2 regions of the Polaromonas aquatica genome follow, and region 2 is predicted to be linked to the other one. Evidence: predicted binding sites of a transcription regulator. Region 2 holds the regulator's gene; the other holds the start of a gene.
The links. The regulator sigma-54, encoded in region 2, starts transcription at its own class of promoters, with help from an activator protein. The targets are predictions, from matches to a motif close to TGGCANGNAANCTGCTTT.
Positions count from the first base shown of each region.

Region 1: a site for sigma-54 is predicted at 6,802-6,819, ahead of ACFQND_RS23045 (CmpA/NrtA family ABC transporter substrate-binding protein). Genes of this name have one in related genera too.

Region 1 is NZ_JBHSRS010000084.1:384,885-399,639, reverse strand. Features, by position in the region: gene nirD (nitrite reductase small subunit NirD) at 1-204, opposite strand, end outside; gene ACFQND_RS23065 (type IV pili methyl-accepting chemotaxis transducer N-terminal domain-containing protein) at 226-1,032, opposite strand; gene nirB (nitrite reductase large subunit NirB) at 1,071-3,527, opposite strand; gene ACFQND_RS23055 (ABC transporter ATP-binding protein) at 3,576-4,385, opposite strand; gene ntrB (nitrate ABC transporter permease) at 4,402-5,367, opposite strand; gene ACFQND_RS23045 (CmpA/NrtA family ABC transporter substrate-binding protein) at 5,393-6,649, opposite strand; gene ACFQND_RS23040 (nitrate- and nitrite sensing domain-containing protein) at 6,987-8,204, opposite strand; gene tsaD (tRNA (adenosine(37)-N6)-threonylcarbamoyltransferase complex transferase subunit TsaD) at 8,296-9,333, shown strand; gene ACFQND_RS23030 (Hsp20/alpha crystallin family protein) at 9,434-9,835, opposite strand; gene ACFQND_RS23025 (branched-chain amino acid ABC transporter substrate-binding protein) at 9,966-11,240, shown strand; gene ACFQND_RS23020 (pyridoxal phosphate-dependent aminotransferase) at 11,264-12,451, shown strand; gene rpsO (30S ribosomal protein S15) at 12,588-12,854, shown strand; gene pnp (polyribonucleotide nucleotidyltransferase) at 13,074-14,755, shown strand, end outside.
Region 2 is NZ_JBHSRS010000018.1:178,602-193,356, reverse strand. Features, by position in the region: gene ACFQND_RS09370 (haloacid dehalogenase type II) at 1-258, opposite strand, end outside; gene ACFQND_RS09365 (IclR family transcriptional regulator) at 347-1,075, opposite strand; gene ACFQND_RS09360 (hydroxymethylglutaryl-CoA lyase) at 1,192-2,124, shown strand; gene ACFQND_RS09355 (CaiB/BaiF CoA transferase family protein) at 2,117-3,319, shown strand; gene ACFQND_RS09350 (Bug family tripartite tricarboxylate transporter substrate binding protein) at 3,323-4,306, shown strand; gene speG (spermidine N1-acetyltransferase) at 4,425-4,961, shown strand; gene ACFQND_RS09340 (LysR family transcriptional regulator) at 5,138-6,091, shown strand; gene ACFQND_RS09335 (hypothetical protein) at 6,147-6,596, opposite strand; gene argS (arginine--tRNA ligase) at 6,727-8,403, shown strand; gene ACFQND_RS09325 (SPOR domain-containing protein) at 8,478-9,122, shown strand; gene ACFQND_RS09320 (thiol:disulfide interchange protein DsbA/DsbL) at 9,217-9,879, shown strand; gene lptA (lipopolysaccharide transport periplasmic protein LptA) at 10,041-10,682, shown strand; gene lptB (LPS export ABC transporter ATP-binding protein) at 10,690-11,505, shown strand; gene ACFQND_RS09305 (RNA polymerase factor sigma-54) at 11,663-13,210, shown strand; gene ACFQND_RS09300 (THUMP domain-containing class I SAM-dependent RNA methyltransferase) at 13,437-14,755, shown strand, end outside.

The DNA.
Region 1 (14,755 bases), on a different contig from region 2:
GTGCAGGGGGCAGGCCACACTGGTGCCGAAGACAATGCCCTGGCTCAGTGGCCCGCCCTTGTGCGGGCAGCGGTCCAGCACTGCGAAGACCTGGTCCTGATCATTGCGGAACACCGCGACATCCATGCCCTGTGCACGCGCAACGCGCCGTGAGCCGAGTACGGGGATTTCATCGACCAGGCAGATTTTTTTCCATTCACTCATGGTTGTCTCCTCCTGACGCTCTTAACCCAGAACCCGGGCATACATGCCGGTGACCCGGTCCATGACCTGCAGCAGGTTTTCGCTGCTGACGAACACGTCGGTGGCCGCTTTGGGGCTGGTCACGCGGGCTTTCAGGGCGTTGTCGAAAAAGAACCACTGGTTGTCGGCCAGCGCCAGTTCCTGCTTGATCTCCGGCGTGGCTTCAGGTGCGTTGCGCAGCAGCTCCAGCGCCGGCACAAACTCGTCGCGGGCCTTGTTGATTTCGCGCAGGCTGACAGCGCTTTCAACGTTCCAGCTGTTGGCCAGGTAAAACTGCGCCATGCGCTGCGAGAGCATGCGCTGGCGGCCGGCGACGTTGACCAGCTTCGCGCCGGGCTTGCCGGCCTGCTGCTCAAAAAGCCCCGTGCCCTTGTGCGCCAGCGCCAGCACCTTGCCGGCTTGCTCGAGCACCTGTTTGGCTTTTTCCTGTGAGGGCGTGGTTCCAATCAACAGGGTCTTGTAGTCGGACCAGGCCGCTTCGAGCTGGACATAGGTGTCGCGGGTTTCACCGGCCGGCGCAAACGCCTTGAGCTCCACCAGCTGCCGGTCAAACAGTGCCATGGACTGGTCCAGCACGCGGCGTGCGGAGTCGGCCTGAATGCCCTGGCCCAGGCCGAACCAGGCTTTGCCCATGCGCTGCGACAGCATGCGCTGGCGGCCGGCTTTGTTGATGGCGTCGCCGATGCCGGCCACTTGCGCGTGGACGGTGAAAGGCGCCAGGGAGCCCAGTGAAACGAGAGGGGCGAGCGTCAGGCTGCAAAAGGCGCGGCGTTGAAGGGTGTGTCGCATCAGGTTTTCTTGTGTTGTGTGAAGGGTGAACCGGCCTCTCAGGCGGGCAGCGCGGTGAACTGGCGCGTATCAACAGCCGCTTCCTTGAGGTCGAACCAGGGATCGGGCTCGCCGTCGAGCGCGAACTGTAGGCGTTCCCACAGCGCCTTGCGGCCTTCGTGGTCTTCCAGGATTTTTTTCTTCACATAGTCCAGGCCGACGCGGTTCACGTAGTGCACCGTGCGCTCGAGGTACCAGCCCTCCTGGCGGTAGAGCTCGCAAAACGCGCCGGTGTATTCGAGCACCTCGGCTGCCGTCTTGAGCTTGGTGAAGAAATGGGCCACTTCGGTCTTGATGCCGCCGTTGCCGGCGATGTACATCTCCCAGCCCGAATCGACACCGATGATGCCGACGTCCTTGATGCCGGACTCAGCGCAGTTGCGCGGGCATCCGCTCACGGCAAACTTGACCTTGTGTGGTGCGTACATGCGCCACATGGCGCGCTCCAGGTCCTTGCCCATCTGGGTGCTGTCCTGCGTGCCCATGCGGCACCATTCGCTGCCCACGCAGGTCTTCACCGTGCGCAGGGCCTTGGCATAGGCGTGGCCCGAAGGCATGCCGATGTCTTTCCAGACGTTTTGCAGGTCTTCTTTTTTGACGCCCAGCAAATCGATGCGCTGCCCGCCGGTGACCTTGACGGTCGGGATCTTGTACTTGTCGACTGCGTCGGCAATGCGGCGCAGCTCGCTCGCGGTGGTCTCGCCGCCCCACATGCGCGGGATGACGCTGTAGGTGCCGTCTTTCTGGATGTTGGCATGGCTGCGTTCGTTGATGAAGCGGCTTTGCGGGTCGTCTTTGGCTTCTTTGGGCCAGGTGCTGATCAGGTAATAGTTGACGGCGGGGCGGCAGGTGGCGCAGCCATTGGGCGTCTTCCAGTCCATGAATTTATAGACGTCCGAGATGGTGAGCAGCTTGTTGGCGCGGATGGCGTCACGCACCGCCTGGTGGCCGTGGTCGGTGCAAGCGCACATGGCCTTGAGCTTGGGCGTGGCCGAGTAGTCGCCGCCTGCGGTAAACATCAGGATCTGCTCCACCAGCCCGGTGCAGGAGCCGCACGAAGCGCTGGCCTTGGTGTGCTTGCGCACTTCATCGAGCGTGAAGAGGCCTTTTTCCTTGATGGCCTTGCAGATGGTGCCCTTGTTGACGCCATTGCAGCCGCAGACTTCCGCATCGTCGGCCATCAGCGTGGCCTTGTTCTGGCCTTCATGGCCCGCGTCGCCGAGGTTGGACTCGCCAAAAATCAGCTTGTCGCGGATGTCGCTCACGTTGCGGCCGTCGCGCAGCAGCTTGAAGTAGTAGCTGCCGTCGACCGTGTCGCCATACAGGCAGGCGCCAACCAGCCTGTCGTCCTTGATCACCAGTTTTTTGTAGACGCCGCCGAAGGGGTCGCTCATCACGATTTCTTCGGTTCCCTCTCCGCCCATGAACTCGCCGGCGCTGAAGAGGTCGATGCCGGTGACTTTGAGCTTGGTAGAGGTGAGCGACCCGGTATAGCGGCCGATGCCGAACTGCGCCAGGTGATTGGCGGCCACTTTGGCCTGCTCAAACAGCGGGGCCACCAGGCCGTAAGCTATGCCGCGATGCGCCGCGCATTCGCCGACGGAATAGATGCGCGCATCGGTCACGGTCTGCATGGTGTCGTTGACGACGATGCCCTTGTTGCAATGCAGGCGCATCGATTCGGCCAGCTGCGTGTTGGGGCGAATGCCCACGGCCATGACCACCAGGTCGGCGGCGACTTCGCTACCGTCCTTGAAACGAATCGCTGTGACCCGGCCATCGGTGCCGCCGACCAGCTCCTGCGTTTGTGCACCCATGAGGAAGTTCAGGCCGCGTTCTTCCAGCGACTTTTGCAGCAGTTTGCCGGCCACGCTGTCGAGCTGGCGCTCCATCAGAGTCGGCATCACATGCACCACGCTGACCTCCATGCCGCGCAGCATCAGGCCGTTGGCCGCTTCCAGGCCCAGCAGGCCGCCGCCTATGACCACGGCTCTTTTGTATTTTTCCGAGGCCGCAATCATGGCGTTGGTGTCGGCGATGTCGCGGTAGGCGATCACGCCTGCCAGGTCCTTGCCGGGCACCGGCAGGATGAATGGGTTGGATCCTGTGCAGATCAACAGGCGGTCGTAGGATTCTTCGGTGACGTTGCCACTGGAGTCCACCGCGCGCACGACGCGTTTGATGCGGTCGACTTCGACCACCTTCTTGCCGGCATGCAGCGTGATGTGGTTGTCCTTGTACCAGTCCCAGGAGTTCAGCACGATCTCATCAAGCGTCTGCTCGCCGGCCAGTACCGGCGACAGCAGGATACGGTTGTAGTTGGGATGGGGCTCGGCGCCGAACACGGTGATGTCGTAGAGGTCGGGCGAGACCTTGAGTAACTCTTCCAGCGTGCGGACGCCGGCCATGCCGTTGCCTACCATCACCAGCTTGGGTTTCTTGACACGCATGTCCATCGTGGTTCCTTGGTTGTCTCGGTGCGTTTTCAGGCCTGAAAGCTGCCTTTAAGCGGCTTTTTCCACGTGGGCCTGGCGCGTGTACAAAAAGTCGATGACCGCCTTGCGGTAGTGCAGGTACTGGGTGCTTTCGGCCAGCTCCACGCGGTTGCGGGGGCGGGGCAGCTCAATGCTCAGCACCTCGCCAATGGTGGCCGCGGGCCCGTTGGTCATCATCACGATGCGATCGGAGAGCAACACTGCTTCGTCCACGTCGTGGGTCACCATCACCACCGTGCTGTGGGTCGTGGCGACGATCTGCAGCAGCTCGTCCTGCAGCCTGGCGCGGGTCAGCGCGTCCAGCGCACCGAAGGGTTCGTCGAGCAGCAGCACCTTGGGCTCCATGGACAGCGCGCGGGCGATGCCGACACGCTGCTTCATGCCTCCGGAGATTTCGCCCGGGCGTTTTTGTGCGGCGGCGGTCAGCCCGACCATGGCCAGCGCAGCATCGGTGCGGGCCTTGAGTTGCGCCTTGTTTTCGGTGGCCGAGAACACGCGCTCCACTGCCAGATAGACGTTCTCAAAGCAGGTGAGCCAGGGCAGCAGCGAGTGGTTCTGGAACACCACCGCGCGCTCGGGCCCGGGGCCGCTGATTTCGCGGTTGGCGCACAGCAGGCTGCCCTGGGTGGGCGTCGTCAGGCCGGCAATCAGGTTAAGCAGGGTGGATTTGCCGCAGCCCGAGTGGCCTATCAGCGCGACAAACTCGCCCCTGGCGACCGTCAGGTTGATGTCCTTCAGTGCGCAGAACGGCCCCTTTTGGGTCTTGAATGTTTGCGCTACGCCCTGGATCTCGATGTACTTGGTGGTGAAGGATGTCATGGTGGTCTCCGCTGCTTCAGTTCTTGACTTCTTCGAAGGTGAAGGCCGTGGCCAGCTTGATCAGTGCGAACTCCAGCGCCAGGCCGACGATGCCGATGACAAAGATCGCGATGATGATGTTCTTGACGTTGAGGTTGTTCCACTCGTCCCAGACCCAGAAGCCGATGCCGACACCGCCGGTCAGCATCTCGGCGGCCACGATCACCAGCCAGGCGGTGCCGACGGCCAGGCGCACGCCGGTCAGCATGTAGGGCAGCACGGCGGGAAAGAGGATCCTGGTGACGATCTTCCACTCGCTGAGGTTGAGCACGCGCGCCACGTTCATGTAGTCCTGCGGCACACGCTGCACGCCGACGGCGGTGTTGATGATCATGGGCCAGATCGAGCAGATGAAGATGGTCCAGATGGCGGCCGGGTTGGCGCCCTTGAAGACCAGCAGGCCGATGGGCAGCCAGGCCAGCGGCGAGACCGGGCGCAAGAGGCTGATCAGCGGGTTGAACATGCGGCTCAGGAAGTTAAAGCGGCCGATCAGGAAGCCGACCGGGATGCCGACGATGGCCGCCATGCCGAAGCCCATGGCCACGCGCTTGAGCGAGGACAGCACGTTCCAGCCCACGCCCTGGTCGTTGGGACCCTTGCTGTAAAACGGGTCGCTGAAGATTTGCACGGCCTGCACGAAGGTGTCTTTGGGCGAAGGGATGCTGCCGCCCGTGCCCATGAAGACCAGCTCCCACACCAGTGCCAGCAGGCCCAGGCCCAGCAGCGGCGGCAGGATGCCCAGCCAGAGATAGGAAAGGTCTCGCTGGGGTTTTGCGGCGGCCACGGCCGGCGTGGGGGTTTTCATGTCATTTTGGGCTGTAGCCCCCGTTTGCTGTGTGTGAGCAGCTATCAAATGTGTAGCTGCCGAATCTCTGGGTTTGTCCCCGTTGCGGGCTGCCGGGGCGGCCGCTTCAAGCGGGCTGTGGAAGACGGCGCTGACCATGGTGTTCTCCTTGATGCAGTCTGGCTCAGGCGCGGATCTTGAAAGAGTCCGCGTATTTTTTCGGATCCTTGCCGTCCCACACGGTGCCGTCCAGCAGCTTGTGGGTGCGCATCACGTCCTTGGGCACGCTGACCTTGGCGGCAGCGGCGGCGTCCTTGTAGATATCGATCTGGTTGATCTGTTTGGCGATGCCGAGGTAGTCGGGATGGTCTTTGATCAGGCCCCAGCGTTTGTGCTGCGTGAGGAACCACATGCCGTCGGACAGGTAGGGGAAGTTGACCGTGCCGTCGTTGAAGAACTTCATGTAGTTGGGGTCGTCCCAGGTCTTGCCCAGACCGTTCTGGTAGCGGCCCAGGATGCGCTGGTTGATGGCATCGACGCTGGTATTGACGTAGCTTTTCTCGGCAATCGTCTCGGCCATCTTGTTCTTGTTGGAGAGGCTGGCGTCTATCCATTTGCCGGCCTCGATGATGGCGGCCGTCACGGCGCGCGCCGTGTTCGGGTATTTTTTGACGAAGTCGGCGGTGGTCCCCAGCACCTTTTCAGGGTGGTCTTTCCAGATGTCCTGGGTGGTGATGCCCGTGATGCCGATGCCGTCGATGATGGCGCGGTGGCCCCAGGGCTCCCCCACGCAGTAGCCGTCCATGTTGCCGACGCGCATATTGGCCACCATCTGCGGCGGCGGCACAGTAATGACCTTGGCATCCTTCATCGGGTTGACGCCGTAGGTTGCCAGCCAGTAATACAGCCACATCGCATGGGTGCCGGTGGGGAAGGTTTGCGCAAAGGTGTATTCGCGCTTGTCGGTGGCCATCAGCCTGGCCAGTGAGGGGCCGTCCACGGCGCCCTTGTCGGCGAGTTTTTTCGACAGCGTGATGGCCTGGCCGTTGTGGTTCAGGTTCATCAGCACGGCCATGTCTTTTTTCGGGCCGGCCGTTCCCATGTGCACGCCGTAGACCAGGCCGTAAAGCACGTGCGCCAGGTCGAGTTCCCCATTGACCAGCTTGTCGCGCACGCCGGGCCAGCTGGCTTCCTTGGTCGGGATGATCTTGACGCCGTACTTCTGGTCAATGCCCAGTACCGAGGCCATGACGACGGAGGCGCAGTCCGTCAGCGGGATGAAGCCGATCTTCACTTCCTTCTTTTCCGGCGCATCCGAGCCCGCGGCCCAGGCACCGCCCGATCCCGCGCTGGTCAGGAGGGTGGCCGCACCCATTGCAGTGGCCTGTTTGATGAAGTCCCGGCGGGCTGGTGCTGTGGGGCCGGAAAGTTGTTGCGACATATTGGACTCCTGGTTGCAAAAAGAAGCTGAAAACAAAAACGGCATCCATCTTTCACCCGCGCGGAATCAGGTAAGAGAGGGACGCCGTTGTCCAAAAAACAGGCCATTGCAGGCTTGCTGCCGGGCCGCCATTGGCCTGGTTTGTAATCAATAAAGCAGAAACCGTGCCATCTCTACTTCTGTGAGTGAGGTGAGGATTTTCCTTTTCAAATCATGGGCTTGGCGGAGTGATCTGCCGCTTTCCCGTCGGTTTCTTGTTGCGCCCATCATTGGTGCATGGTCAAAATGCAGGCACGGGATTTGTGCGGTGCAGCAGTTTTGCCTGCGAGCAGCGTGCTTACAAATAGGCGGCCATGGCCAGCACGGACTCGGCTACGTCCAGCAGGCGCCGGTTCTGGCTCATGGCGGTCTGGCGCAGCATCTTGTAGGCATCGTCTTCGCTGAGTTTGCGGGTGGCCATCAACAGGCCCTTGGCGCGTTCTATGACCTTGCGTTCATTGAGAGCGGTGCGTACTGTTTCCAGTTCATCGCTCATCACCTGCAGGCGGTGCGCCTGCTCCTGCACCATGCCAAGGATGGAGCGCTCAAGCTGGGGGCCATAGTGGGTGGGCGCGTCGGGGCTGGCTGCAGAACCCTCCTGGCGCGACAGGTCATCAAGGGTGGCCTGCTGGTCACGCAACTCGGTGTGGGCCTGGGCGATCTTGCGTTCACACAGCAGGCGCAGGTTGGCCGCGAGCAGGTCCTCCACTGTTTTCATGCCGTCTATGCGATGTGTGCAGCAGTCAAACCAGATCTGGCTGAGGTTGGCGTCCAGTGCGCCGCCTGTATGGGGTGTGCAGCCTATACGGCGCAGCCGCTCAAGTTCGGCGAGGTCATCGCCTGGCTGATTGGCATTCCATTCGCCCAGAACGCCGGGGTCTGCAAAATCGCTGAATACCTGCAGGCAGCGTTCCTGTGATTCGATCAGGTGTTGCCATTGCTGTTGGTGCCCGGCATTGGTGTGGCCGGAGGCAAAGGCCGTGGCGCCAAAAGCGCGTTCCTGGCCGGTGAACTCCTTGCCCTGCATGAAATTGAACATGGCCACCAGCGCGCGGGAGATTTCGGGGTCTGTGGCGCTGTCGGCAGCTTCAAAAACCACGACCAGCAGGCCCGAGATCAACCGCGTGAATGCCCCCGTGGCCTCCCCAGGAGACAGCGCCTGGCCGTCTACGCGCTGGCGCAGGCCGGGCAGGCCGTCCAGTGCGTGCAGGACAAAAGCGATGCGGCTGAACAGCCGGGCGCCATTGCGCACATGGTCGGGCTGGGTGTCCAGTGCATTGAAGTGCTTGCGCACATGCTGCTCAACTTGCCCGCATTCGGCGACCTGGCGAAGTCGCTGGTCGCCAAAACGTGTTCCCTGGGAGCCGAGGAAGATGTTGGAGATGCCGCGCTCTTTTTGTAGCGCATGAACCAGTCGGCCGATCACACCCACCAATTCGCAGCTGAGTGCAAGCTGCTCCAGCTCCGCGATTTCGCACTGGCGGGCGGCAATAAGAAAACTGAGTCCGGACTTGATCATGGCTGCGCTCGATGCAGCAACATTCGTGCCGAAAGGTTAAGCCCCGCAGCTAACAAAGGCCTCCCACGAACACTTTACACTTGGCGCCATGCTGGTATTGGGAATCGAATCGTCTTGTGACGAAACAGGGGTTGCGTTGGTGGATGCGCGAGGCCGTGCTGTACCGCGCCTGTTGAGCCACTTCCTGCACAGCCAGATTGACATGCATCAGGCCTATGGGGGCGTGGTGCCGGAGCTGGCGAGCCGCGACCATATTCGCCGCGTGCTGCCGCTCACTCATGCCGTGATGAGGGAGGCGCAACGCGCCCTGGCCGATGTTGACGTGATCGCCTACACCCGCGGGCCTGGCCTGGCCGGTGCGCTGCTGGTCGGTGCCGGTGTGGCCTGCTCGCTGGCGGCGGCGCTGGGCAAGCCGGTGATGGGCGTGCACCACCTTGAAGGCCACTTGCTTTCACCTTTTTTAAGTGCCGATCCACCCGAATTTCCGTTTGTGGCCCTGCTGGTGTCCGGCGGCCACACCCAACTGATGCGGGTGGACCGCGTGGGCAGTTATGCGCTGCTGGGCGAGACCATTGATGATGCGGCCGGCGAAGCCTTTGACAAATCGGCCAAACTCATGGGCCTGCCTTATCCCGGCGGGCCGCACCTGTCAAAACTGGCAGAGCAGGGCGATGGGGCCGCCTTCAAATTGCCCCGTCCGCTGCTGCACAGCGGCAACCTCGATTTCTCATTCGCGGGACTGAAAACAGCGGTGCTGACACAGGCAAAAAAGCTGGGCGATGAGCTTGAGAACCGAAAGGCCGACCTTGCGGCATCCACGCAGGCAGCCATTGTCGATGTGCTGGTTAAAAAATCCATGAGCGCCATGGCGCAAACCGGGCTCAAGCGGCTGGTGGTCGCCGGTGGGGTGGGGGCGAATGCGCTGCTGCGCAGCCAGCTCAATGCCATTTGTAAACAGCGCGGTATCCGCGTGCATTACCCGGAGCTTCACCTGTGCACCGACAACGGCGCGATGATTGCGCTGGCTGCCGGCATGCGTTTGCAGGCAGGCCTGGAACCGCTGCAGCGCGCTTATACCTTTGATGTGAAACCGCGCTGGGGCCTCGCTGAATTGACTACTGCGTAAATCCTGAAATCAGGGAGCGCCCTGGAGCTCTCCCCATCAGCAGGGGCCGCGGAACCGGCTTTGCCGGACCACAGGCGCAGCGGTCCCGTCGTGGGTCCATTTACTGGATGGCGAGCTGGCTGACGTTGCTGACGGGGACTTTTTTGCCTAGCGTCAAGGTCAGAACGCCGTTTTCAAGTTTTGCCGTGCTGTTGGCTGCGTCGATTTCAAGCGGGAAACGCCAGGCGGCCTTGACCTTCCGGGCAGCGTCGTCCTTGCTGGTGACCCGGACCACATCGCCTTCAATGCCGATATCCAGCTGCTCTTTGGCAAGGCCGGGAACGTCCAGTTGCAGTGCGTAGGTTTTTTCAAGGTCTTCCACGGTGGCGGCCTTGGCCGTCCCTGCATTGGACAGCGAGGAGAATGTGTCGCTGAGGAAGCTTTCGAGGGCGCCGTTGCTGACGGCAGGCGCATGGCTACGCTGGAAGCTGCGGGCGGGGCGGGTGGCGAGAGAGTAAAACATGCTGGTTCCTTGGTAACTTAACAAGGGGTGTTTTCCCCTTACACTGCGCGGCGCTCACCGTGATTGCCGCATGCACATCAACTGGATGTGCATGCGATTAATTCAAGTCAAAACAGGGATGTATTTATTTATGCAAAAACTCTTGAAACGCCTGCTGGCAGCCCTATGTCTGTGCACCTGGCTCGCGGCGCTGGCGCAGCCTGCAACCCAGCCCGCGCAGCCGCCCATACGGATCGCACTGATCGAAAGCATGTCCGGCGCATTCGCCAATACGGGTGAGGCGGTGTTTCGCAACCTGGTGTGGGCGACGGAACGCATCAATGCGCGCGGCGGCGTCAAGCTGCCCGGCGGCGCACGCAACCTGGTGATTGAGCGTTACGACAACAAGGGCCAGAACGAAGAATCGCTGGCGGCATTGCGCTCGGCCATTGACGACGGCATTACGGTGATTGCCCAGGGTAATTCATCGGCCATTGCGGCGGTGCTCATTGATGCGATCAACAAACACAACGAGCGCTCGCCAGGCAAACGTGTGCTTTTCCTGAACTACTCTGCGGTTGATCCGATATTGACCAATGAGAAATGCAGTTACTGGCATTTTCGTTTTGATGCCCATGCCGACATGCGCATGGCTGCACTCATGGACGTCCTCAAGGACGATGCCTCACTCAAGAGCATTTACCTGATAGGGCAGGATTACAGTTTCGGCCAGGCGGTGCTGCGCGAAGCGCGTAAACAGATCGCCGTGCAGCGGCCGGATGTGCAGATCGTGGGGGACGAGCTGCATGCGCTTGGCCGCGTGAAGGACTTCATCCCTTACGCCGTCAAGATCAAGGCCAGCGGCGCGCAGGCGGTGCTGACCGGCAACTGGGGTAATGACCTGACCCTGCTCATCAAGGCTGCCAGAGAGGTGGGCTACGACGGCAAGTTCTACACTTTTTACGGCAACGCGCTGGGCGTGCCGGCGGCGCTGGGCGATGCGGGCGTGGGCAAGGTGATTGCGGTGGCGGACTGGTTCCCCAACGAGCCGGGTGCCGCATCCGAGGCTTTTTACCAGGCCTTCCGCCAGCGTTTCCCGAAACCGCAGGACGACTATGTGCACATGCGCATGCAACTGATGGTGGAGGCGCTGGCACAAAGCATTGAGCGGGCAGGGTCGACCGAATCGGGGGCTGTGGCGGCCGAAATGGAACGGGCCGTTGCGACGGTTTCAGGCCACAAGGGCACCATGCGTGCGACGGATCACCAGTTCCAGCAGCCTTTGCTGGTGGCGATGATGGGCAAGCAGGGTACGCCGGGCATACGCTTTGACGTCGAGGGGTCGGGTTACGGCTTTCGTGTCATCAAGACGATCACACCGGAGCGGGCCGAGCAGCCGAACAGCTGCAGGATGGTGCGTCCCTGAACTTTCCGGACCTGGAGGCGAACATGAGGCAGGCTGTTTTAAACCTTGAAGAGTCCATGATCCGCCAGGTGGCGAACGCCGGCATGGGGCGTGCCGACGTGCTCAGGTTCTGGTTTGGCGAGAGTGATGAGGTGACGCCCGCCTTCATCCGCGATGCCGCAGTCGCCTCGCTGCAGCAGGGCGAAACCTTTTATGCCCACAATCTGGGGCTGCCTGAATTGCGGGAGGCCATTGCCCGCTATGCCACGGGGCTGCGTTGCGCTGGCGCTGCGCCCATAAATGCCGACCGCATTGCCGTGACCTCAGGCGGCGTCAATGCGCTGATGCTGGCTGTCCAGATGCTGGTGGAAGCGGGTGACGAGGTAGTGGCCGTGACGCCGGTCTGGCCCAACCTGACGGCCCAGCCTGCCATCATGGGCGCGCAGGTGAAATGTGTCAGCCTCAAGCCGATGGCCGGTGAATGGCAGCTCGACATGGCCGAATTGCTGGCCGCCATCACGCCGGGGACCAGGCTTTTGATTGTCAATGCCCCCAACAATCCGACCGGCTGGACCTTGAGCCGGGTCGAGCAGGAGGCCATCCTGGCGCATTGCCGCCAAACCGGCACCTGGATACTGGCCGACGAGGTCTATGAACGCCTGTACTACGAGCCCACGCCTAACGGTTGCGCACCCAGTTTTCTGGATATTGCGGCGCCGGAAGACCGCCTGGTGGTGGTTCACAGCTTTTCCAAGAGCTTTTTGATGACCGGCTGGCGGCTTGGCTGGCTGGTGATGCCGCCGTCCATGACGCCGCACATGGGCAAGCTGGTGGAGTTCAATACTTCCTGCGCGCCGGTTTTTGTGCAGCGGGCCGGGCTGGTCGCGATTGAACGCACGGGCGATGTCACGCCGCGGGTGGTGGCCCACCTCAAAACCTGTCGCGACACCCTGGTGCCCTTGCTGCAGGCGGTGCCGGGCGTGCAGGTTGCCCCGGCCAAGGGAGGAATGTACGCTTTTTTCCGGCTGGAAGACCAGGCGCGTTTCGGCGATTCGCTGGAGACGGCCAAACGGCTGGTCGTGGAGGCCGGGTTGGGCCTGGCGCCCGGCAACGCCTTCATGGTCAATCCCGGACCCGAGGCCCGGGGATGGCTGCGCTGGTGTTTTGCCAGCCAGGACCTTGCCAGGCTGGGGCAGGGGGTAAAGCGCCTTGATCGCTGGCTTGGGCTATAATCCAAGGCTCTGCGCAGTTTGAGGCCTTTTGGGGGCCTTTTTCATGCTGGAACACGACGAAAGCGGTTTATCCATCTCCCATGTCGGGAACGCTGCTTCGCTCGCAAGCGCACCTCGGTGCAGGAAAGAGAAAATCATGATTGCAAAATCAGTCAAGGCCGAAATCGTTCAGGCCAACGCACGTGCCGCCGGCGACACCGGTAGCCCTGAAGTTCAAGTGGCGCTGCTGACCGGCCGCATCAACGAACTGACCCCCCATTTCAAGGCCAACGCCAAGGATCACCACGGCCGCCGCGGTCTGCTGCGCATGGTGAGCCGCCGTCGCAAGCTGCTGGACTACCTGAAGTCCAAAGACGCAGACCGTTACACCGCGCTGATCGCCAAGCTTGGCCTGCGCAAGTAATCGGTAACAACGATTTGAAAGCGCCTGAGTTAGTTCACTAGCTCAGGCGCTTTTTACTTCGGAGCAAGGCAAAACGAGTACGCGCTGTGTCATTCCACAAGAAAAGCCCTGGTCAGTCCGCTGGTCCCAGGCATTTTGTGGAATGGCATCGTTCTCAACCGCCGCCACTCCGGGCCTCAAGCGCTGCCTCAAGCGCTCGACACAAGTGGAGAAAAGAACATGAGCATTTTCAATAAAGTCACAAAATCCTTCCAGTGGGGCCAGCACAAGGTCACGATGGAAACCGGCGAAGTCGCACGCCAGTCCGGCGGCGCTGTGCTGCTGGACATGGACGGCACCGTTGTGCTGGCCACCGTGGTCGCCAAGACCGAAGCCAAGCCCGGCCAGGACTTCTTTCCCCTGACCGTTGATTACCTGGAAAAGACCTACGCCGCCGGCCGCATTCCCGGCAGCTTCTTCAAGCGCGAAGGCCGTCCCAGCGAATTCGAAACGCTGACCTCGCGCCTGATCGACCGCCCGATCCGTCCGTTGTTTCCTGAAGGTTTCTTCAACGAAGTTCAGGTCGTGGTTCACGTGCTGTCCTTGAACCCTGAAGTGGAAGGCGACATTCCCGCGCTGATCGCTTCGAGCGCAGCGCTGGCAATCTCCGGCATCCCGTTCAATGGCCCCATCGGTGCAGCCCGCGTGGCTTACATCGACGGCCAGTACGTGCTGAACCCCGGCAAGACGCAGCTCAAGGATTCGAAGATGGACCTCGTCGTGGCCGGCACCGAAGCCGCCGTGCTGATGGTCGAGTCCGAGGCCCAGCAACTGTCCGAAGAAATCATGCTCGCCGCCATCGTGTTTGGCCACGAGCAGGGCAACATTGCCATCAATGCGATCCACGAACTCGTTCGTGACGCGGGCAAGCCGGTCTGGGACTGGAAAGCGCCAGCCAAGGACGAAGTGCTGATCGCCAAAGTGGTTGCACTGGCCCAGGAAAAGCTGGCTGCCGCCTACCAGATCCGCAACAAGCAGGCACGTACCCACGCCACGCGTGAAGTGACCACCTGGACCAAGATGGGCCTGAAGGCCGAGGGTGTGGAGTTCGACAGCGTGGCTGTGGACGGCATGCTGTTCGACATCGAAGCCAAAATCGTGCGCAGCCAGATCCTGGCCGGCGACCCGCGTATTGACGGCCGCGACACCCGCACCGTGCGCCCGATTGAAATCCGCAACAGCGTGCTGCCGCGCACCCACGGTTCGGCCCTGTTCACCCGTGGTGAAACCCAGGCGCTGGTCGTGACCACGCTGGGCACCGAGCGTGATGCACAGCGCATTGACGCGCTGTCAGGCGACTATGAAGACCGCTTCATGCTGCACTACAACATGCCTCCGTTCGCCACCGGCGAAACCGGCCGTGTTGGTTCGCCAAAACGCCGCGAAATCGGCCACGGCCGCCTGGCCAAGCGCGCGCTGATCGCCGTGCTGCCTTCGAAAGAAGAGTTCCCATACACCATGCGTGTGGTGTCTGAAATCACCGAATCCAACGGTTCGTCGTCAATGGCTTCGGTCTGCGGCGGCTGCCTGTCGCTGATGGACGCCGGCGTGCCGATGAAAGCCCATGTGGCCGGTATCGCCATGGGCCTGATCAAGGAAGACAACCGTTTTGCCGTGCTGACCGACATCCTGGGTGACGAAGATCACCTCGGTGACATGGACTTCAAGGTTGCGGGCACCACCTTCGGTATCACCGCGCTGCAGATGGACATCAAAATCCAGGGCATCACGAAAGAAATCATGCAGGTTGCGCTGGCCCAGGCCAAGGAAGCCCGCATGCACATCCTGGGCAAGATGCAGGAAGCCATGGGCGCAGCCAAGACCGAAGTGTCTGACTTCGCACCACGCCTCTATGTGATGAA
Region 2 (14,755 bases):
CAGGCGCTGGCAGGCGTAACGCAGGCCAGCGCGGGTCAGCTCCCAGAAGGGCTGGTAGTGGGCGCCGTCATTGCTGGTGGTGACGAGGCGGCTGTATTCGATCTGCTTGTCACGCCACAGCACACCCAGTGCCTGGCCGTGACCGGGGAAAAGCTGCTCAGCCAGCAGACCGACGCTGTACACGTCAAACAGCGTGCCATAGGCATCAAACAGGACGGCACGCGGCGCGTCTGTGCTGGGGAGCCTGGATTTTTTCATCCCCCAACTTTATTCGATACCTGTTGGTCGATTAATCAATGAATAATCGTTTAATCCATGACTTTTATGGTGGTAATGATGGGGCTGTTCAGATCAGGCTGCCCAGTTTCCTGGCGGTTTCCAGTACTTTCCGGACATGTTTTTCGTCGTAGCGCTCTACCGGCATGGTCAGCGTCAGTGCGGCCGCCAGGCTGCCGTCGGTTCTGAAGACCGGGGCCGAAATGCCGGCCACCCCGGCCAGCCGGTCCCCGGTGGTTGAAAAGTAGCCTTGTTCCCGGATCCGGGCATACAGGTTTTTATCCCTTGCCGACACCGGTTGTGTGGGCTGTGGGCCAAAAGCGGTGAGGACGCGCCCGCCCGTTCCGCGGTTCATGGGCAGGATATCTCCGGCCTTGATGTGGTCGCGCACGGGCTGCGGTGAATCGACCCGGTACAGGCACAGCCGGGCGTCGCCCTGCACCACATGGTAGGCGGCGCTTTCGCGGGTTGCGGCGACCAGCGAGCGCAACAACGGCAGCACCACGCGGTCCAGCGAAAAGGATGCCGCATACACCGCATTGAGCCTGGCCACTTCGCTGCCCAGCGCATAGCTGCCGCTATCGAGCCGTTGCACCAGCCGCGCGTGCTCCAGCGAGGCGAGCAGGCGCAGCACCGTGCTTTTGTACAGCTGCGTGCGGTCGGCCAGCTCGGTCAGGGTCAGGGAGACATCGCCCTGGCGAAAGGCCGCCAGCAGCGTCAGTGCCCGGTCAACGGCGGCGGCGCCGCCGGGTGCGGCGTGGCTGTCTGCAAGTGATTCCGTTTGGGCTTTGCGGGGCATGGAGAGTCCTTTCAGGGGGCGATCTGGCGCTGGCTTGACAAGGTTTGGCTAATCGATAAATATTTCATTAGAGAGAATTAAGTTCTATCTTACAGAATTAATGAAAGAATGCAAACATGCCTGATCCACAAGTGCTGATCAGCGAAGTGGGCTCGCGCGACGGCCTGCAATCTGTCAGGGCCACCATGCCGACCGCAGACAAGCTGCGCTGGATAGACGCCCTGCACCAGGCCGGTGTACGTGAAATCGAGGTCGCCTCGTTTGTGCCGGCCCGGCTGTTGCCGCAAATGGCGGACGCCGCAGAGGTCGTGCGCCACGCCATCACGCTGCCCGGCCTGACCGTGATGGCATTGGTGCCGAATCGCAGGGGCGCCGAAGCCGCGCTTGCAGCAGGCGTGCACAAACTCACCGTGCCGGTGTCGGCCAGCGCCGCGCATTCACTGGCCAATGTGCGCAAGACGCGGGAAGACATGATTGAGGAGGTGCGTGCGATCTCCGATCTGCGTCGCGACATTGCGCCGCATGTCGGGCTGGAGGCGGGTATCTCCACCGCCTTCGGCTGCACCCTGCAGGGCGATGTGCCGGAGGACGAGGTGATCTGGCTGGCAACGCAATGCGTGGCTGCGGGTGCCGACGAATCGGGTTTGTCCGACACGGTCGGTTATGCGAATCCGGCGCAGGTGCGCCGCCTGTTCAGGCGCCTGCGCGCCGAAATCGGCGACAGGGCGGGCGCGGCCCATATGCACAACACACGCGGCCTGGGTCTGGCGAACTGCCTGGCGGCGTACGAGGAAGGGGTGCGTACTTTTGACGCCTCGCTGGGCGGCCTCGGCGGCTGCCCTTATGCACCCGGCGCTTCGGGCAATGTTGTGACGGAAGACCTGGTCTTCATGTTCGAGGCCATGGGCATTGCAACCGGCATCAGCCTGGAAAAACTCATCGCCGCCCGTGCACCGTTGATGGCTGGTTTGCCGGGCGAGCCGATTTACGGCATGACACCCGAGGCCGGTTTGCCAAAAGGATTTATTCAGGGAGCTTCTTATGTCTGATAACGCACCACAACCCGCGCCATTGCCTTACGCGGGTGTTCGTGTTGTCGAGTTCACCCATATGGTGATGGGGCCAACCTGCGGTTTGCTGCTGGCGGACCTGGGCGCCGAGGTTGTCAAGGTCGAGCCGATAGAGGGCGACAGCACGCGCCGGCTGCTTGGCTCCGGCTCAGGTTTTTTCCCGACCTTCAACCGCAACAAAAAAAGCATCGCGCTGGACCTCAAGCAGCCCGAAGGCGTGGAAGCGGCCTTGCGCCTGATCGCGACTGCCGACATCGTGAGCGAAAACTTCAAGCCCGGGACCATGAAAAAACTGGGCCTGGACTATGAAACCCTGAAAAAGCTGAACCCGCGTTTGATCTACGTGAGCCACAAGGGCTTTTTGCCCGGCCCTTACGACCACCGCACTGCGCTTGACGAGGTGGTGCAGATGATGGGTGGCCTGGCCTACATGACGGGCCGCTCCGGCGATCCGCTGCGCGCCGGCACCAGCGTCAACGACATCATGGGCGGCATGTTCGGCGCCATAGGCGCGATGGCCGCCTTGCGCCAGCGTGAGCTCACCGGAACAGGCTGCGAGGTGCAGTCCGCGCTGTTTGAAAACAATGTCTTCCTTGTGGCCCAGCACATGATGCAGTTCGCGGCCACAGGCAAGGCGGCCGACCCCATGCCCAGCCGCATCTCGGCCTGGGCGGTGTACGACGTGTTCACCGTGAAGGATGGCGAGCAGATATTCCTGGCCGTGGTCAGCGACAGGCAGTGGACCATTTTCTGCAAGGCCTTCGGCTTCGAGGACATGCTGGCAGACCCGCGCCTTAAAACCAACAATGACCGGGTTCGCGCACGCGACTGGATGATGCCCATATTGCGCTCACTGCTGGCCGGCCACAGTGCGGCAGAACTCAGCGCGGTGTTTGAGCAGAACGAGTTGCCTTTTGCGCCCATCACCAAACCGCAGGAGCTGTTTGATGACCCGCACCTGAACGCCACCGGCGGTCTCGCGCCCATACGCATGAACGACGGCAGCCAGGCCAGGGTGCCGCTGATGCCATTCACCCTGGGCGGGGAACGCCCCGGCATACGCCTGCAGCCGCCGTTGCTGGGGGAGCACAGCACAACACTGCTCAGGGAGGTCGGCTACAGCGATGCGCAGATCGCCGCCCTGAAAAACCAGAACATCACTACCGGAGACTGAATCATGCGATCCCTCACGCGCCGCGCGCTCTGCGCCTGCACCGCTACTCTCACAGCATCATTGATGGCCTTGCCAGTGCTGGCGCAGGGCGGCTGGCCCGACAAGCCGATACGTTTCATCGTGCCCTACACGCCGGGCGGTGCGACCGATGCCGTCACACGCCTGCTGGCGCAGAAGATCAGCGATGACACGAAGTGGGTCTTTATCGTCGACAACCGCGCCGGCGGCAATGGCAATATCGGCATGGACGCCGTGGCCAAGGCCAAACCCGACGGTTACACCATAGGCATGGGCCAGACCGCCAACCTGGCGATCAACCCGACCCTGTTCCCGAAGATGCCTTACGACGCGCTGAAGGATGTGACGGCGGCCTCCATCGTCGCCTCGCAGCCGGTGGTCATGGTGGTGCGCCAGGACGCGCCCTTCAGGACGCTGGCCGACGTGGTGGCCGCCGCCAAAGCCAGGCCCGGTGAGGTCAAGCAGGCACTCGCCGGCACCGGAACGCTGGGCCACATGGCCGGTGAGGTGCTGGCCAAACGAGCCGGCTTCAAGGTGCTGAACGTACCGTACAAAGGCGCGGCACCGGCGCTGACCGACCTGCTTGGCGGGCAGACCGATTACATGTTTGCCACGCCGCAGGGCGCCTTGCAGATGGTCAAGGGCGGCAAGCTGCGCGCGCTGGCCGTGACCTCGGCCAAACGCCTGCCCATGCTGCCCGATGTGCCGACCGTGGCTGAAACCTACAAGGGCTTTGAAGCGGTGGACTGGAAAGCCATTGTTGCACCGGCCGGCACACCACCCGAAGTCGTGAAGACACTCAACGCCGCGGTGGACAAGGCGCTGGCCAAGCCCGGCACCATCTCGCAGTTGCTGGCGGAAGGCAGTGCGCCTGTGGGCGGCAGTGTGGAGAAGGCCAACCAATACATCAAGGCTGAACACACCAGATGGGGCGCGGCGGTGCGCGATGCCGGCGTGCGGCCGGAGTAAATGCCGGCGACTCGGTTTTGCTATTGAATCGGTAGCTAGCTGCGCAGGATGTACGGGCACATAACCAGCTTCAAGTCATGCTTGTTGCCGGGGTCGAAAGAGGATAACAATAAGCTTCATGACGACACTCACCAAACCCGGCGTCAAATTGCGTCCACTCGAGCGTGATGACCTGCATTTTGTCCATCAACTGGACAACAACAGCCACATCATGCGCTACTGGTTTGAAGAGCCTTACGAGGCTTATGTCGAGCTGGTGCAGCTCTATGACCGCCATGTGCACGATCAAAGCGAGCGGCGATTCATCCTGGAAAGCGACACGGGCGAAATGGTTGGCCTGGTCGAGTTGGTGGAGATCAACCACATTCACCGCCGCGCAGAGTTCCAGATCATTGTGGCCCCGAAGGCGCAGGGTAAAGGTTATGCCGAGCTGGCGACGCGATTGGCGATTGAGTACGCGTTTTGCGTGCTCAACCTTCACAAGCTGTGCCTTTATGTTGACAGCGCCAACCTCAAGGCGATGCATATTTACAGCAAGTGCGGTTTCGCCAAAGAGGGCGAGTTGAAGAGCGAGTTTTTTGTCAACGGCGAATACCGCGATGCCATTCGCATGTGCATGTTTCAGGAAGCGTACCTGGCGACACAAAGGCGGTGATGGCGCGGGCTTTTGCTCTGCGGTTTTGCACCGGGGTTTCGCGGTCTTGTTTGTACGCCTGAATGCTTGTGAGGGGCCAGATGGTGAAGCAGGCTACCCTGGTTTTGAACTTAAAACCAGCGTAATCTCAAGATGTTTGCCTTGATTTTTGATTTTCTTGCATGTAATGTCCGCGCATGGACAAACTCAAGCAACTGCAGTCATTTGTGTCTGTCGCCACGCGCGGCAGCCTCACCGCCGCCGCCAGGGCCGAAGGCGTGGCGCCCGCCATCATGGGCCGCAGGCTGGATGCGCTGGAGGAGCGCCTGGGCGTCAAGCTGCTGGTGCGCACCACGCGGCGCATGACACTTACACACGAAGGCAGCGCCTTTCTTGAAGACTGCCAACGGCTTTTGTCCGACCTGGCCAGTGCGGAGGCCAGTGTTTCAGCCGGCGGCGTCAAGGCCAGCGGCCATTTGCGCATCACGGCACCGGCCGGTTTTGGGCGCCGTCATGTGGCGCCGCTGGTCACCAAATTCCGCGAACAGCATGCGGATGTGACGATCTCGCTGAACCTGAGCGACCGTGTGGTGGATCTGGCGGGCGAGGGTTTTGACTGCGCCGTGCGGGTGGGCGATCTGCCCGATTCATCCCTGGTCAGCGTGCGCATGGCCGACAACCGGCGCCTGTGCGTTGCAACACCGGCGTACCTGAAAACTCGCGGAACACCGCAACACCCGTCCGAACTTTCCCGGTTTGACTGCCTGACCTTGTCAAGCGAAGCCTCGCAGACACGTGGCTGGGCGTTTCGCATTCCGCGGGACGCGGAGGCCGTTGGTGAGCATGAACTGGTTTACCTCAAGCCCGGAGGACCGCTGGACTGCTCGGATGGGCAGGTGCTGCACGACTGGTGCCTTGCCGGCTATGGCATTGCGTGGCGCAGTACCTGGGAGGTCGAGGCCGAAGTGGCCGCCGGCCGCCTGGTGACTGTCCTTGACGCATTTGCCGCGCCGCCCAACGGCATTTACGCCGTGTTTCCGCAGCGAAAACACCTGCCGCTGCGGGTGCGTCTGTGGATTGACTTTTTAAAGCACCATTTCAGTGAGCCGGGCTACTGGAACGGCGCCAGCCCGGCCGCTTCGCAAAAATGAAATGGCCCGTTCACCAGTAGCGAACGGGCCATTGCGGCCTATGCCTTAAAGAAAATTACTTCTTGGCGTCTGCCTTGGCCATGGGTTTGGAGTCAGCCATTTTCTTGTCGCCGGAAGCGTCGGCAATGCATTTTTTCTCAAAGCTGGTTTTGGCAGCGCCGGCCAGTTTCTTTTCGGCAGATTGTGCTGCGCAAGCTGCTGCGGGGCTGGGGGCCTCGGCTTTTTTGTCGCCGCCGGCATCGGCAATACATTTTTTCTCAAAACTGGCTTTGGCGGCACCGGCGAGTTTTTTGTCTGCAGAAGCCTTTTCGCAGGCGGCGGCGGGGCTGGCTGCACCGGCATCGGCCACGCATTTTTTCTCGAAACTTGCCTTGGCGGCGCCGGCGAGCTTCTTTTCAGCGGATTGGGCGGCGCAGTCTGCCTTGGCATCGGCGGCATGGGCCACAGGTGCAAGGGTCATCGAGAAGGCGAAAGCGACGGCGATCAGGGACAACAGCTTTTTCATGAGTGGCTCCATGGATTAAGGGGGCGGTGACGGAATCGTCTTTGAGTTCCTCGTGGAATTCCAACATATAACGTGAGCGCTCACAAGGTGGATGACCTGTAGGCTGGCGTCTTAAACGTAAAATCAGGTAATGCTCTCGATTAAAAATGATCTGCTCGCAGCACTGGCTGACGGGCTGGAACAGCTTTCCCCCGGTGCCGGCGACAAAGCGGCTTTTGAGTCGCCCAAGGTGGCGGCCCATGGCGATTTCGCCTGTACGGCTGCCATGCAGCTGGCCAAGGGGCTCAAGCAGAACCCGCGCCAGGTGGCGGAAGGGCTGAAGTCCATCTTGCTGGCCAAGCCGGTCTTTGAAAAGTGGGTGGATGCGATTGAAATTGCCGGCCCGGGCTTTATCAACATCCGGCTCAAGCCTGTTGCAAAACAGGAGATCGTGCGTGAAGTTTTGCACGCTGCCACACAGTACGGCGTCAAGCCGGCGGCCTCCGGCCAGCGCATGATCGTCGAATTTGTCTCGGCCAACCCGACCGGGCCGCTGCATGTGGGCCATGGCCGGCAGGCCGCGCTGGGCGATGCGATCTGCAACCTGTTTGTGACGCAGGGCGTGCAGGTGTACCGCGAGTTCTATTACAACGACGCCGGCGTACAGATCCACACACTTGCAACCAGCACCCAGGCACGTGCCAAAGGCATCAAGCCGGGTGATGCCGGTTGGCCCGAGTCGGCTTACAACGGCGACTACATCGCAGACATCGCCGCTGACTTCCTGGCCAGGAAGACCGTCCGCTCGGATGACCGGGAATACACGGCTTCGGGTGATGTGGAAGATCTGGACTCGATTCGCCAGTTCGCGGTTGCCTATTTGCGCCGAGAGCAGGACCTGGACCTGCAGGCTTTTTCGGTCCGCTTTGACAATTACTACCTCGAATCCAGCCTTTACAGTTCGGGCCGTGTTGATGCGGCGGTCGCCAAACTGAAGGCCGCCGGCAAGACCTATGAGCAGGATGGCGCCTTGTGGCTGAAGTCCACCGACTACGGTGATGACAAAGACCGCGTGATGAAAAAAAGCGACGGCACCTATACCTACTTTGTGCCCGACGTCGCCTACCACCTGGCCAAGTGGGAGCGTGGTTACAGCCGCGCCATCAATATCCAGGGCATGGACCACCACGGCACCATCGCGCGTGTGCGGGCCGGGCTGCAGGCTGCCAATGAGGGCGTGCCCCAGGGCTATCCCGACTACGTGTTGCACACTATGGTGCGTGTGGTGCGCAACGGCGAAGAGGTCAAGATATCCAAACGCGCGGGCAGTTATGTCACCTTGCGCGACCTGATCGAATGGACCAGCGCGGACGCCGTGCGTTTCTTCCTGCTCAGCCGCAAGCCGGACACCGAATACATCTTTGATATTGACCTGGCGCTGGCCAAAAACAATGAAAACCCGGTGTATTACGTGCAATACGCGCATGCCCGAATCTGTTCCGTGCTGGCGGCATGGGGTGGCGATGAAACCAGCCTCAAGGGCGTGGACCTGTCACCGCTGGAAAGCCCGCAGGCGCAGGCCCTGATGCTGCTGATCGCCAAATACCCCGACATGCTGGCCAACGCTGCCAGCGGGTTTGCCCCGCATGACGTGGCTTTTTACCTGCGTGAACTGGCCGCCTGTTACCACAGTTACTACGATGCGGAGCGCATCCTGGTGGATGATGCGGTGGTCAAACTGGCCCGGCTGGCACTTGTCGCCGCCACCGCGCAGGTGTTGCACAATGGCCTCGCGGTGCTGGGCGTTGGTGCGCCCCGCAAAATGTGAACCTGGGAAATGAACCGAGCATGAAGCACTCTGACAAGAAAATGGCGCCTAAAGCAGGCCGGGCGGGCCTGGACATGGGCAAAAAACAGCGCGGGGGGACCTTGTTGGGCATCATCATCGGTGCGCTGCTGGGGCTGGGCGCCGCGCTGGCCGTGGCGGTTTACGTGACCAAGGTGCCGATTCCTTTCCTGAACAAGGGCCAGTCCCACAGCGCCGAAAACGATGCGGCCGAGGCAAAAAAGAACAAGGACTGGGACCCGAACACCTCGCTGGCCGGCAAAAATGCGGTCCGACCTTCTGCGGCGGCCTCTGGCCCGGTAGGCGCCGCCAGCGCGCCGGTTGCCACGGCACCGGCGGTGGCGGCAAGCGCAGCCAGGGCCGCGAAGGCTCCGGTTTCAGAGGATCCGCTGGGCGACCTTGCCAGGGCAAAAGCGGAGGCCAAGCCCAAAGCGGAGGCCTCGACATCCGGTGCGGGCGTCGATCCCTTCAGCTACTTCATACAGGCCGGCGCGTTTCGCACGCCTGAAGATGCCGAGCAGCAACGCGCCAAGCTGTCCCTGCTGGGCTTCCAGGCCAAAGTGACCGAGCGCGAGCAATCCGGCCGCACCGTTTACCGCGTGCGCCTGGGTCCTTTTGACAAAAAGGAAGAGGCCGACAAGACCAAGGAAAAACTGGACAGCAACGCCGTGGAAACCGCGTTGGTCAGGGTCCAGCGCTGAACTTTTTCGGGCAGGCGTGTTCAATCCCTGTCCTGCCCGGGTGTTCCGGGCCGGCAAGTTTTGAGCTGTTTTGTGATATCCAGGAGAAAAATTAATGCAACGACGTGAGTTTTCGCTTTCAGCCGCAACAGTTGCTGCCGCCTCATTGGGCGGCACGATGGCGTTTTCCACAGCCGCACAGGCCCAGGGCAAACCGCCGCAGGAAGGCAGTGACTACCTGGTGCTGGACAAACCCGCATCGACAGAAGCGCCTGCCGGCAAGATCGAGGTGGTCGAGTTCTTCTGGTACAGCTGCCCTCACTGCAATGCCTTTGAGCCGCAACTCGAAGCCTGGATCAAAAAAGCGCCCAAAGACCTCTATATCCGGCGCGCCCCGGTGTCGTTCCGGCCTGACTTTGAGCCGCAGCAGCGCCTGTATTACGTGCTGGAAAGCATGGGCAAGGTCGAGGAGCTGCACAAAAAGGTGTTTTACGCGATCCACGTTGAAAAACAGCCTCTGGCTACGGCCGACCAGGTAGCCGCCTGGGCGGAAAAGCAGGGCATCAACAAGGCCAAATTTGTCGAAGCCTACAACTCCTTCCCGGTGGTGACCAAGGTGCGCAAGGCCACGCAGTTGCAGGATATGTACAAGGTTGACGGCGTGCCGGCGATGGGCGTTGCCGGCCGTTATTACACCTCCGGCTCCCTGGCCCAGACCATGGAGCGCGCCCTGGTGGTGACGGATTACCTGATTGGCCTGGCACGCAAAGGCAAATAAAGCCGCCACGGCCAACTCTCCAGATGGCCTTGAGACAAACCCGCCCTGATCCGGCGGGTTTTTTATTTGCAAAGCCCGGCATCGGGTCCTGAATAAGCGGCTTTCGCCAGCTTGGGTGGCTACAATCAAGCCAACCTTCACGCAGCAAGATTCGTGCCTTTATGAAATACCCCACCTATTTAATGGCTGTCGCCGCGGCCGTCATTGCGCTGGCCGTGTTCCCGGCCGCCGCTGAGCAGGCCGACCGGGACATGCCGATGAACGCCGAGTCCGACGCCTTGCGGTACGACGACCTGAAACAAACCAGCGTGTTTACCGGCAACGTGGTCATTACCAAGGGTACAACCATCATTCGCGGCGAACGGGTTGACGTCACCCAGGACCCGGAGGGCTACCAGAAGGCCATCGTGATCGCCGCCCCGGGCAAGCTGGCTTTTTACCGCAAAAAGCGCGACGGGCTGGACGAGTTCATCGAAGGCGAGTCCGAACGCATCGAGTACGACAGCCGGCCCGATGTCGTCAAATTCATCCGCAACGCCGTGCTGCGCCGTTACAACGGCGCCGTGCTGGCGGATGAGTCCACCGGCTCCCAGATCAATTACGACAACGTCACGGATGTGTTCACGGTTGATGGCGGCCCGCAAAACCGCTCCGCCACCAACCCCAGCGGCCGTGTCCGCGCCCTGCTGTCGCCGCGCAGCAAGGCTTCTGCAGCCGGCGGCACCGCAACGCCTGCTCCTCCGGCCGCCGGGCCATCGCCCAGCCTGCGCCCCAGCCCGGCGCTGGGCTCCGAGAAGAATTAAGGCCGCCATGGAATTGCGTACTTCGAACGCTGAAACAGAACAGTTTGTGGTGGATGCGGCGGCGTCGGCGCCCGGCGAGCCGCCCAGCCGCCTGATCGCCACCGGCCTGCAAAAGTCATACGGCAGCCGCAAGGTGGTGAAGGATGTGTCGCTGGCCGTGCAAAGCGGTGAGGTCGTGGGCTTGCTGGGCCCCAATGGCGCGGGCAAGACCACTTCGTTTTACATGATCGTCGGCCTGGTTCGCGCCGATGCAGGCGAGATCACGATTGACGGCAACTCGGTGGAGCACATGCCGATTCACCGCCGCGCGCGCCTGGGCCTGAGTTATCTGCCGCAGGAAGCCTCGATTTTTCGCAAGCTCTCGGTGCAGGACAACGTGCGTGCCGTGCTGGAGCTGCAGCATGACAGTGCGGGCAAACCACTGGGCCAGGCCGACATCGAGCAGCGCCTTGACGCGCTGCTCAAGGACTTGCGGGTCGACCATTTGCGCGACTCGCCGGCGCTGGCCCTGTCCGGCGGTGAGCGCCGCCGGGTCGAGATCGCGCGGGCGCTGGCGACCCAGCCGCGCTTTATCCTGCTGGACGAGCCTTTTGCGGGCATCGACCCGATTGCGGTGATCGAGATCCAGCGCATCATCGGTTTCCTGAAGTCGCGCGGCATAGGCGTGCTCATCACCGACCACAACGTCCGCGAGACGCTGGGCATTTGCGACCACGCCTTCATCATCAGTGATGGGCATGTGCTGGCCAAAGGCACGCCTTCGGAGATCGTCAACAACGCCGATGTGCGCCGTGTCTATCTCGGTGAGCATTTCAGGATGTAATGACTCCCCCCCGTTGTCGCTCACTTCGTGTAGCTCCCTCCCCCCTCAGGGGGCTGCGCCTGCGGCCCGGCAAAGCCGGTTCCGCGGCCCATGCTTGTGAATTAGCTCCCTTCCGTGGCGCGCTCACTTCGTCCTACCGTGGGCGCCCGGAACTGTCGTGAAACAGGGTCTTTCGCTACGCGTCTCGCAGCATCTGGCGCTGACGCCGCAGTTGCAGCAGTCGATCCGCCTGCTGCAGCTCTCCACGCTTGAGCTGAGCCAGGAAGTCGAGCAGATGCTCGATGAAAACCCTTTCCTGGAAGTCACGGAGGAAGCCGCGCCGCGTGAAGAGTTTGGCCTGGACCACACCAACACGCCGGTCAGCCAGGACAACCAGGAGTTTGAGTCTGCTATGGAATCGATAGCTGGTGGTGCGCATGAAACGGCGGCCACAAGCCAGAACGACTCCGAAACCACGGCCGAGATCAGCTCCGAGGCCAAACTGGAGGAAAGCTGGGACGGTGACGGCAGCGTGGAGTCCGCGCCTGACGACAGCGAATGGGGCGGCGATGCATTGCCGCGCAAGAGCAATTCCGACGACAGCGATGCCGAGGCCTCGGACCTGGCGCACGGCCATGAGTCGCTGCAGGACCACCTGCACCGGCAGGCCCTTGGCCTGCGGCTGTCGGAAGACGATCGTGCGGCGCTGCATTTCCTGATCGAGTCGCTCAACGATGACGGCTATCTTGAAGACAGCCTGGCTTCGCTGGCCAGCGGTCTTGCGGGCGACGACCTCGAACAGGCCGAAGAGCTGGAGCAGCATTTCGCCATGGCGCTGAACCTCCTGCACCACATGGAGCCTGCCGGCGTAGGCGCGCGCAACCTGGCCGAGTGCCTGGGCCTGCAACTGCTTGACTGCAAGGATGGCGACGAAACCCGGGCCGCGATGGCCATGTGCCGGCAGCCGATGGAGCTGCTGGCCAAGCGCGACGTGAAGCGCCTGTCGCAGCTGTGCGGTTTTCCCGATACGGTCATCAAGGGCGCGATCGCCCTGATTGGCAGGCTGGATCCCAAGCCCGGGCGCCGTTTTGTGAATGTCGAGCGAAACCTTGTCGTGCCTGACGTCATCGTGGTCAAGTCCGGCCGGGGCTTCAAGGTCACGCTCAACGGCGACGTCATGCCGCGCCTGCGCGTGCACGACATTTACGCGAATGCGCTGAAGCAGCACAAGGGCCAGAACGGCCAGGCACTGCAGCAGCGCCTGCAGGAAGCACGCTGGTTCATCAAGAACATCCAGCAGCGTTTTGACACCATACTGCGCGTCAGCACTGCCATCGTCGAGCGGCAAAAGAACTTTTTCACGCACGGCGAGCTGGCCATGCGCCCGCTGGTGCTGCGCGAGATCGCCGACGAGCTGGGCCTGCACGAGTCCACCATCTCGCGCGTGACGACGGCCAAATACATGAGCACGCCCTTCGGCACCTTTGAGCTCAAGTATTTCTTTGGCTCAGCCCTGGGCACCGAGACCGGCGGCAATGCCTCCAGCACGGCGGTGCGTGCGCTGATCAAGCAGTTCGTCACATCCGAGAGCAGCAACAAACCGCTCAGCGACAACCAGATTTCCGAAATGCTCAAGGAGCAGGGCATCGAATGCGCCCGCCGCACCGTGGCCAAATACCGCGAAGCCCTGCGCATTGCACCTGCCAGCCTGCGCAAATCCCTGTGAATATGGCCCCCACGTTCGCGCACTGCGTGTCGCTCTCTGCACCTTGCAGGCCGCCGCTCGCCAGAGGCTTCGCTTCTGTCGCCTGTCCAAACCTGCTCAAGCAGGTTTGGAGCCGCAGGCTCCAGCCCCGAGGGGGCCGCTGCGCCTGCGGTCTGGCCAAGCCAGTCCCGCGGCCCCTGTTTGAAAAGAGTATGGTTTGATACGCCCCAAGGGCAACCCATAATTTATGAATCAACTTCAATTATTTTTGCCCTGCGCCGCCGGCGTCGAGGCCTTGCTGGCCAGCGAAGTCCAGCGTGTCACCGGCATCCAGGGCAAAGCCTGGCGCGCCGGCGTGCAACTGCAAGGCTCATGGCGCGACGCCTTGCAGCTCAACCTGCACAGCCGCCTGGCGCAGCGTGTGCTGATCGAGCTGCAGCACAACCAGTACCGCAGCGAGCAGGACCTGTACAACGCGGCAGCCAATGTTGCCTGGGAAATCTGGTTCACGCCGAAGCAGACCTTCAAGGTCGAGATCACCGCGCAGCACAGCCCGCTGACCAGCCTGAACTTTGCGGCGCTCAAGATCAAGGACGCGATTGCCGACCGCTTTCGCACCAAGTTCGATGTGCGTCCCGATGTGGACACGCGCTGGCCCGATGTTCGCGTTTATGTGCACCTGACCACCGACACCGTCACCATCTACATAGACACCTCGGGTGAGCCGCTGTTCAAGCGCGGCTGGCGCGAGGACAAGGGCGACGCCCCGCTGAAAGAAACCCTGGCCGCCGCCATGATCGCCGCCAGCGGCTGGGACCAGTTGTGCAAGGACGGCGTGCCGCTGTATGACCCGTGCTGCGGCTCCGGCACGATTGCGATAGAGGCCGCGCAGATCGCCTGCAACATCGCGCCGGGTATCAACCGCCGGTTTGCCTTCCAGAAGTATTTGCCCTTCCAGCCCCACGTCTGGGAAGGCCTGCTCGACCAGGCCGAGGCCGCGATTACCGAGCCCACCGCCCCGGTGTTCGGCAGCGATGTGTCTTTCCGTATGGTGGACTTTGCCGAACGCAATGCCGAGCGCGCGGGCGTGGCCAAGGCCGTGCAGTTCCGCGGCGGTGACGCATTGCAGCGCATGCCGCCTGCGCCGACGGGCGTGATGCTGGTGAACCCGCCTTATGGCGAGCGTATCGATGTGGCCGGTGTTGCCGGCGTATCGGGTACAGAAGGCGCCCAGCGCCGCTCGCAGTTCCAGGGGCAAGCCATCGACGAGTTCGGCCAGCCGGTCAACCAGGATGAGGCCGGCCACGAACCCCGGCGTGACCGCAATGCGAATCCGGCACGCGAGCAGGCCGTGACGGAAAGCGGCGAAGAGGCTTCCAACTTCTTCCCGCAACTTGCCGCGCACTGGAAGAAAAACTATGCCGGCTGGACCGCCCATGTTCTCACGCCGGACCTCAAGCTGCCCGGCAAGATGCGCCTGAAGGAGTCGCGCCGCGTGCCGATGTGGAATGGCCCTATCGAATGCCGCCTTTTCCGCTTTGACATGGTGGCCGGCTCTGCCCGCAC